2 regions of the Ochrobactrum sp. 19YEA23 genome follow, and region 2 is predicted to be linked to the other one. Evidence: predicted binding sites of a transcription regulator. Region 2 holds the regulator's gene; the other holds the start of a gene.

Region 1 (4,625 bases), on a different contig from region 2:
TGCGCCCTTTTCCTGAATGATCGGCACGGCCTTTGCAGCGGCGGCCTGAAAGGTTGCTTCATCCAGATCGCCGGTATCGAGAATCACGCTTGCGACATCACCACCGGAAAGCGCTTCCGTCAAAAGTCTGGCCAAAACCGCGCTATCGGCAATCGGCGGGGCAACCAGCACGATGCGGCAGCGTTCGGGTTCGGTTTTGGGGGCGGACTTGTTCATGGGGCGAAGCCTAACGAGAAAAACATGATGGAATTCGGGCAAGAGTGAAGTTCTGTTTATCCGAAACGGAAGCCGCGCTCTATCTAATTGTTTTGGCGCAACTATGCGCCTGGCTATTTGTTCCGGTGCATTTATGCACCCTATATTTGCTTAAGCGCATTTATGCGATCCGACAGACAGACGACAAGTCCTGTCTTTGCCGCGACAGTTCAGGCCGCGGGTTCAACGTCCGGTATGGCATTATGTTATCCACTGGAACGAAAGTTGATCGGAACCAACCCGGTTCTGCCGGGATTATTGCGTATATAGGTCCCATCAAACGTCGGGCAATGAACGTCCCGATGAAGCATGTGGCTTCTATCCGATCTCCCATTCGGAGAGCTGCAACTGAGAGATTGGAGAGTGTCGCGGTCCCAAGCGCCGGTGCTTTCCAGCAGAGACAGACAGGCTGGTAAATGACGATTGCGACCGCTAGAGAAGCGATGCCCGCGCAGAACGTGAAAGTGCGCGACACGCGCATTGACGTGTTCCGTGCGCTTGCGCTGTTGACCATTTTCATCAACCACGTGCCGGGCACCATCTACGAGCACTTCACGCACAAGAACCTTGGCTTCTCCGATTCGGCAGAAGCCTTCGTGCTGATATCCGGCATGGCTGTGGCATTGGCCTATGGCAGCAAGTTCGGCCCGGGCAACCGCCTTCTTCTGACATTGAAGATGTGGCGTCGCGCAGGCGTGCTTTATACCACCCATATCATGACGACCATGGCGACCATCGCCATCTTCGCTTCCGCCGCGATCTTCCTGAAGCGTTCCGAACTGCTCAAGGAAATCAATATCGAGCCGCTGCTCAAGCAGCCGGTGGAAGCCCTATTCGGTCTCGTGACGCTTGGTCATCAGCTGGGCTACAACAACATCCTGTCGATGTATGCCGTTATGCTGGTTCTGACGCCGCTCCTGCTTTTGCTGGCGCGCATCAGCCTGCCGCTGATGCTGGGCGTTTCGGGGATGGTCTGGTTCCTGTCCGGTCTTTATCAGGTCGCGCCGATCAATTATCCGACGGAGGGCGTCTGGTTCCTGAACCCGCTTTCCTGGCAGTTCCTGTTTGCCATTGGCATTGCGGGTGTGATGCATGTGCGCCGTGGCGGCCAGCTGCCGACGCATCCGGCCCTGATCGGCCTTGCCGTCGGCTATCTGGTGCTGGCGATGGCCTGGGTCCGCATTCCGCTCTGGGGCATTGATGCCTCGATGGGCATGCCGATGATCATTACCGGCTTCGACAAGACCTTCCTGTCGGGCCCGCGTCTCCTGCACATTCTGGCGATGGCCTATCTCATTGCCGTGGTGCCGACGCTGAACAATATCGCTCGCACCGCGCCGGATAATCCGCTGGCGATCCTCGGCAAGCATTCGCTCCCGGTCTTCATCGCAGGCACGCTGCTTGCCATGGTGGCGCAGGTCATGAAGCTGGTTAATCCGGGCGGTCTTCCCTATGACACACTGCTGATTGCAACCGGTATCGTGATGCAGTTCGCGCTGGCCTATTATCTGGAGTGGCTGCCCACCATCGGCTGGGGCAAGCAGGGTGCAGTCAAACCTGCCATCCCTGCCGCCGAGCCGGTCAAGGTTCAAGCGGCGACGAAACCCCAGCCTGCCATGCAGCGCTATTGATAATGAGCCGCCTTCGGGCGGCTTTTTTCTTTCTGCGCGGCCTGGGCCTGCTGGTATTTTCCACAGGGCGTGACCGAAATTAACCATTCATTAATCTTAAGAGGGTTTAATCATTTACATCCAGTTCGGCTGGATTCTTACCGAGTGGTTTAGCCACTCTGTTTGACGCCTCCCTGTTAAACTCCTGAGAGCCGCCATCGCGGCTCTTTTTTTGTGCCTGTAAGGCTCTGACGGCGTCTGTCACTGGCGTTTTGAACGCATGAGGGGAACCGGAAACCGGTTCGACCCGTTCTGCTTGCAGGGTCAATTAACCACCCCTTGAAAATGTTAACCGAACGTTAAACATAATCTTGCGCGACCGTGCATGAAGGTGCAGTTTATCGTGGACTTGTTTGATGTGACTGTTCCGTCCGGACGTCCCGCGTGGTCGAACGGCGGTTCAGTATTTTTCAGTCGCGTTCATCCTCCAGTGGATGCGATCAACGGAATGGGCCGCCGATGCAGGCGGTCATGCAGGGTGACAGAGCAGTGATTAGCGAACAGAGACAGGTGCCGAGCAATATGATCAGCCTCGCCGAGCGCATGGTCTTCTCGGATTCGTTCAAGCCGATCTACAGCCAGGGCATGGATATGGTCGAGGAAGCGGCGAGCTATCTCGACGGCGAAGGCCGTGAAGAAGCGCGCAATCTGTCACGGATTGCTGCGACGCTTTATGCCGCCGAATCGATGCGTCTCACCACCCGTCTGATGCAGATCGCTTCCTGGCTTCTGCTGCAGCGTGCTGCCCGCAACGGCGAGATGAACCGCCAGCAGGTGTCTGCCGAAAAGGCCAAGGTGCGTCTCGACACGCCATCGGCTGGTGAAGGCGCTCCGGGCTGGAGCGAGCTGCCTGCCGCCTTTGCCGAATTGGTGGAGCGCTCAATGCGTCTGCAGGCGCGTGTGCGCCGCATGGACCGCGAAGTCTATGGCGATGTGGTTTCCCTGCAGGCCAATCCGCACGGCAACCCGGTTTCCGAACAGATTGTGTTGCTCAAGACGGCTTTCGGCGCTTCTTAAGGGCCGCTGATATTTAGGCTCTGACGGCCTGCAAATGGCGTTCTTTTCCGCTTCCGGTGCTCACGTACCTTATGTACGCTGCGCGCCGGTTCTCAAAGCCCACCATTTTCGGCGCGTCATAACCAAAATCTGCGCTGTCCCGTCCATGCTTTCGGCGCATGTTTCTCTTTTGTTCACTTTTCTGCTGTCAAGTGAATCCGTCTGAGGATAGGGTTCGCTTATGAAAGAAACGATTCGCATTATTGGCATCGATCCGGGCCTGCGCCGCACGGGGTGGGGCATTGTCGAATCGCTGGGCAATTCACTGCACTTCATCGGCTCGGGCACGGTGACGTCGAACGCCGAGATGGATCTCGCTTCACGTCTTTGCCAGCTGCATGAGGGGCTTTCCAAAGTTCTGCATGAATTCATGCCGCATGAGGCGGCGGTCGAGCATACCTTCGTCAACAAGGATGCGACGGCAACACTCAAGCTCGGCCAGGCGCGCGGCATTGCCTTGCTCGCTCCTGCGCAGGCGGGGCTGCCGGTGGCGGAATATGCGCCGAATGCTGTCAAGAAGGCGGTAATCGGTGTCGGTCACGGTGAAAAGCAACAGATACACATGATGGTCAAAGTGCTGATGCCGCGTGCGTCGTTCGATACGAGCGACGCCGCTGATGCGTTGGCCATCGCCATTTGCCATGCGCATCATCGTCAGAGCATTGTAAGCGCCCGCCGTATGCAGGCGTTGTTAGCGGGGTAGGACCAGAATGATCGGCAAGCTTAAGGGCGTGATCGATGAAATTGCCGATGACCATGCCGTCATCGAGGTGCATGGCGTTGGCTATGTGGCGTTCTGTTCGCCGCGCACGCTGGGCAATCTCGGCGGCGCGGGCGAGGCGGCCATCCTGTTTATCGAAACCTATGTCCGTGAGGACATGATCCGCCTTTACGGTTTTGCCAATCAGCTTGAACGCGAATGGTTCCGCCTGTTGCAGAACGTGCAGGGCGTCGGCGCCAAGGTCGCGCTGGCGGTTCTCGGCACATTGTCTCCATCGGAACTGGCCAATGCAATTGCGCTGCGAGACATCGCCATGGTGTCGCGTACGCCGGGCGTCGGCAAGAAAGTGGCGGAGCGCATCGTCACCGAATTGAAGAACAAGGCTCCGGCCTTTGCCGGTGAGGCAAGCGGCACCATCGGGCTCAAGCAGGAGCTTGGAGCCGGTGCAGCCCCGGCTCCCGTCGCGGATGCCGTGTCGGCGCTTTCCAATCTCGGTTACTCGCGAGATCAGGCGGCGAATGCCGTTGCGGCTGCGCTGAAAGAGGCGGGCGAGGATGCCGATTCGGCCAAGCTGATCCGTCTTGGTTTGAAGGAATTGTCGCGGTGAGAGCCTGTTCCAAAAGTCGCCATGCCGGTCTGCAAATGGCGTTTTTCTGCGTTCCGGTGCTCATGTACGTTAAGTACATTGCGCTCCGGTACTCGAAAACCACCATTTTCGCCACGGCCTGCCACTTTTTGATTCAGGCTTTGAGCAACTTGCCTGAACATGAGGTTCATGCGAGGAGGAGGACATGAGCGACCGCAACCCTCTCATTGATGCCGACAGACGCGTAGACGAAGACAATACGCTGCGTCCGCAAATGCTCGACGATTTCGTTGGGCAGGCGGCGGCGCGCGCCAATCTCAAGGTCTTCATTGAAGCG
Region 2 (4,625 bases):
ACAAGCCTTGTGGCCGAAATCAGCGAATGGATTGCCTTGCTCCGTGTACGTGTTTCGGAACGGGTCGAAGAAGTGATAGGCGGGGAAGACGGCAATGTCACTGCCGCATTGATCGCCGGGACGCGTGGTGGCATCAGCGAGGAAACCAATGACGACCTGCGCAAGGCGGGTCTGGCACATATTCTCTCCATTTCTGGCCTGCATATGGCGCTGGCGGCAGGTGTCGTCATGTTTGCGCTTCGGTCTGCCTTTGCGCTCTTTCCGGCTTTCAGTGTTCGGCACCCGGTCAAGAAATATGCCGCCTTCCTGTCCTTGCTGGCTTGCGCATTCTATCTCGCCATGTCTGGCGCGGATGTTGCAGCGCAGCGCAGCTTTATGATGATTGCCGTCATGCTCAGCGCTTTGCTGTTCGACCGCGCGGCACTCAGCATGCGCAATCTGGCAATCGCAGGCATGGTGACCATAGCGATTTCGCCGCATGAAATACTCGGGCCGAGCTTTCAGATGTCCTATTCGGCAACGGCTGCGCTGATTGCCGGTTATGCCTGGTGGGGGATGCGTAGGGCCAAAAAATCGCAGGATGTGGAGAGGCGCGCGGCTTCGCCAACGGTTGGTTTGCCAACGAAGATCGTTAAATCAGCCGTTGCTGCTGCCGGAACGTCATTGGTAGCCGGAATTGCGAGCGGCATATTCGCCGCCTATCATTTCAACAATACCGCACCGTTCGGGCTGATTGGCAATGTGCTGGCCGATCCGGTAATCGCAACTTTGGTGATGCCATTCTCGGTTCTGGGCCTCGTGTTGATGCCGCTCGGCCTTGACTGGCTGCCTCTGACAATCGCCGGATCTGGTATCTGGATCGTCCGCGCTCTTGCGGGTGTCATCGCGTCCTGGTCGCCTGATGGCAATCCCGGAGCAATGCCGGTCGTGGCTCTAACCCTCTGGACCGTAGCACTCGTGATCGCGGTATTGTTCACAACGCGACTCAAAATTCTGGCACTACCATTTGTTTTAGCGGGATTTATCGCCTTCCTGCATGAGCCATTCCCGGATGTGGTGATCTCGGAAGATGCAAAGCTGGTTGGCGTTCGTCTGCCCGATGGCCGCTTTGCTATGAACCGCGACAGACCGTCGAAGTTCACCGTCGACAACTGGAAAACCGCCTATCTCGCAACGCAATTTCTGATACCGCAGCATGCAAAAGACAGGATGCGGGGAATTCCGACCGACGGCTTTATCTGCGAAGACGAATTATGCACGATCACATTACGCGATGGGCGTGTACTGGCCTATACGGCTGACCCTGCCGTTCAGGACGTCGCCTGCGATGTCGGCGATATCGTTATCCTCGCGATAGCCGGAAAAACACCGGGATGTGCGCATCAGAAGAAGCTCGTCATCAACCGCCGTGATCTGGCATTGCGAGGCACCGTCGAAATGAGGCTGGGCGATAAGAAGGACCCGACAGGCACTTCCTTCACGGCTCTCGCTGGCGATCTGACGTCCGTAAACAACAGCACGCCTCAGCGGCATAATTTTACCGATCCGCATTTTGACGACAGGCTAGCCTTCGCCATCGATGAGCCACGGCGTCCATGGCATCTGTTCAGGCTCTATTCACGCGCGGCACGTGGCTTACCTGATCGGGAATATAAGAAGAAGCAGCCTGCTCAAAAGGCAGAAACGCAATGCCCGGCCACTGACGATCAGGAGCCGGGCAGATGCGAATGATAATAGTGTTTTGAGCGCGTTGCGATTCAATTAGTCGGCGGATCAAGCCGTCTTTTCACGCATGTCCGTCCGAAAACGCGGTTCCATTTTCGGACCTAACGATCAGTACCGGCGGATCAATCCGACCAGCTTGCCCTGCACGCGAACGCGGTCTGGGCCAAAGATGCGTGTTTCATAGGCGGGATTTGCGGCTTCGAGTGCAATCGATGCGCCCTTGCGGCGAAAACGCTTCAAGGTCGCTTCTTCATCATCGACTAGCGCGACAACGATTTCACCCGGATTGGCAATGTCACCGCGTTTGATGATCACTGTATCGCCGTCGAAAATTCCGGCCTCGATCATCGAGTCGCCCTTGACCTCAAGCGCATAATGTTCGCCAGCACCGATCATCTCCGGAGGGAGGCTGAGCGAATGCGTCTGGCTCTGGATAGCTGAGATCGGCACACCAGCGGCGATGCGGCCCATGACCGGCACCGATACCGTTGCAGACACATCATCATTGGTCGCAACAGGCGCAGAGCGTAATGGCTGCACAGGCGCAGGAGGTGCTTTGCCCAGACTGCCTTCGATAACGCTCGGCGCAAATTTCTTCTGCGCGTTCAGTCCGGGTGCAATCGAATCCGGCAGACGCAGTACTTCCAGCGCGCGCGCACGGTTCGGTAGCCTGCGAATAAAGCCGCGTTCTTCCAGAGCGGTGATCAGTCGATGAATGCCCGACTTGGAAGCAAGGTCGAGCGCTTCCTTCATCTCGTCAAAAGAGGGCGGAATACCTGTTTCTTTCAGACGGTCATGAATGAACAGCAGAAGCTCGTGCTGCTTACGGGTCAACATGCGCGACACCCTCCGGCCAGATAAGAATCGAGAAAAACAAAACCAGAACGAACACTATATGTTCCAGTCTTGTTCTGCAATGGTTTTAAAATGATTAACGGGCGGCCAGCTCGTTGCCGGAATGTTCACAGGGCGGGCTAACGCGGCATCTGAGATTCAATGAAGTGTTTTTATTTCAATTCATTACAGCGCTTGCTTTGTTCTGTTTCTAAGAAGCGCAAGCGTTCACACAGCTGGGTTTTAACGTAGCATGAGTACGCGACACGAACTGCCTTCATCTGCTGCCGGGGCGTTTTCGTCACGAATGAGCAATGCATTGGAACCGACGAGTGCTGTCAGCATGGACGAATCCTGTACTGGAAACGGTGTCGCCTGCAGTGTTCCATCGCTTTGTGATTCGACCGTGGCACGCACAAAATCGCGCCGATGGTCATTGGCAGGCATCGGCTGGCCGAGTTTCGCCGGGCGGATATCTGCTGTCAGATCGGTGCCGGCGAGCTTCGCAATGAGCGGGCGGAGAAAAACGAGACTGCAGACGAGGCTTGAAACCGGGTTTCCGGGCAGGCCGATCACGTGAACAGTTTTGCTGTCGACCGTCTTGCGCCCATACATGAGCGGCTTTCCGGGGCGCATGGCAATTTTCCAGAAGTCGAGATCGACACCGCAATTGCGCAAAGCGCTATGTACATAATCGCGATCACCGACCGATGCGCCGCCGATGGTCACCAGAACATCAATTCCTCGGTTCAGAGCGGTAGCAATAGCCGCTTCGATCTGTGCGGGATCATCCGGGATGATTCCCATATCTTCGGATTTGCCGCCAGCGCGGCGCACGATGTCGGCAATGCCGACACTGTTTGAGGCGACAATCTGGTCCGGTCCGGGCTCCGCTCCGGGAGGGACAAGCTCATCGCCGGTCGCCAATATGGATATACGCGGCTTGCAAAACACATCGAGCGTTGGATTGCCGCTCGCGGCAGCCAGTGACAGCGCGGGTGCGTCCAGTTCGCGACCGACCGATATGACGGTCTTGCCGGGAGCAAAATCGAGACCAGCCCGGCGGATGTGACGACCGGGTTCCATGCCTTCCAGAATGGTCAGCTGATCGCCGGAGCGTTCGGTATGTTCCTGAATGACGATCGTATCGGCAGCTTCAGGCATCGGAGCGCCGGTGAAAATGCGCACAGCCTGTCCGGGCTGCAAGGCGCCTTCGAAGCGCTTTCCAGCAGCGGACTCACCAATAACGGTCAATTGACACGGATAGGCGGTTTCCGCAGGCGCTATCAGCGCATAGCCATCCATGGCCGAGCAGTCGAAAGGCGGCTGCAGGAAACGGGCCTCAACGGCGCGGGCAACGACGCGCCCGCCTGCTTCGTTCAGCGTAACAGTTTCAAGGCCATGCGGTTCTGCGGAGGAGAGTATACGCGCCAGAGCATCTTCGACCGGGAGAAGGGACATCGTATTTCCTCTCAAACTCAGTTTTGTGAGGCCGCTTCAGGCCTTCCAGTCGCCAGATTTGCCGCCGCTCTTTTCGACAACGCGAATATTGCCGATTTCCATATGGTGATCGACAGCCTTGGCCATGTCGTAAATCGTCAGGCAGGTCACGGAAACTGCTGTCAGCGCTTCCATTTCAACGCCGGTGCGGCCTTTCAGCTTGGCAAGCGCTCGCACGCGCAGGCCGGGCAATGCGTGGTCCGGTGTGATATCGACCGCTACTTTGGTCAGCATGAGTGGATGGCAAAGCGGAATGAGGTCGGCGGTTCTTTTCGCAGCCATAATGCCTGCAAGACGCGCTGTGCCGATTACATCGCCTTTGGCTGCATCGCCCGCCAGAATGAGCGCCAGTGTTTCCGGTTTCATGGTCACGCTGCCTTCGGCAACGGCCTGACGCTCCGTCTCGTCCTTGGCGCCGACATCCACCATATTGGCAGCGCCGGACTGATCGAGATGGGTGAGCTTGGCCGCGTCCGAGGTCATGCCATTACGCCTTGCCGGTCAGAAGCTCGCGTGTGGCGGCGGCCACATCGTCCTTGCGCATCAGGCTTTCGCCGATGAGGAAC

The links. Region 2 encodes LexA, which represses DNA repair genes until DNA is damaged. Its sites were predicted from a motif close to TGTTCNNNNTGTGTTCNG; they were not measured.
Region 1: a site for LexA is predicted at 3,102-3,119, ahead of ruvC (crossover junction endodeoxyribonuclease RuvC). Genes of this name have one in related genera too.

What each region holds. Positions count from the first base shown of each region.
Region 1 covers NZ_JASAMQ010000014.1:27,277-31,901, forward strand. The annotation lists gene QBD01_RS23420 (thiamine phosphate synthase) at 1-216, opposite strand, end outside; gene QBD01_RS23425 (OpgC family protein) at 699-1,886, shown strand; gene QBD01_RS23430 (DUF1465 family protein) at 2,436-2,942, shown strand; gene ruvC (crossover junction endodeoxyribonuclease RuvC) at 3,163-3,684, shown strand; gene ruvA (Holliday junction branch migration protein RuvA) at 3,692-4,309, shown strand; partial or broken gene QBD01_RS23445 (flagellar basal body P-ring protein FlgI) at 4,345-4,452, shown strand; gene ruvB (Holliday junction branch migration DNA helicase RuvB) at 4,494-4,625, shown strand, end outside.
Region 2 covers NZ_JASAMQ010000007.1:227,905-232,529, reverse strand. The annotation lists gene QBD01_RS18650 (ComEC/Rec2 family competence protein) at 1-1,731, shown strand, start outside; gene lexA (transcriptional repressor LexA) at 1,834-2,562, opposite strand; gene glp (gephyrin-like molybdotransferase Glp) at 2,803-4,020, opposite strand; gene moaC (cyclic pyranopterin monophosphate synthase MoaC) at 4,057-4,542, opposite strand; gene trpC (indole-3-glycerol phosphate synthase TrpC) at 4,547-4,625, opposite strand, start outside.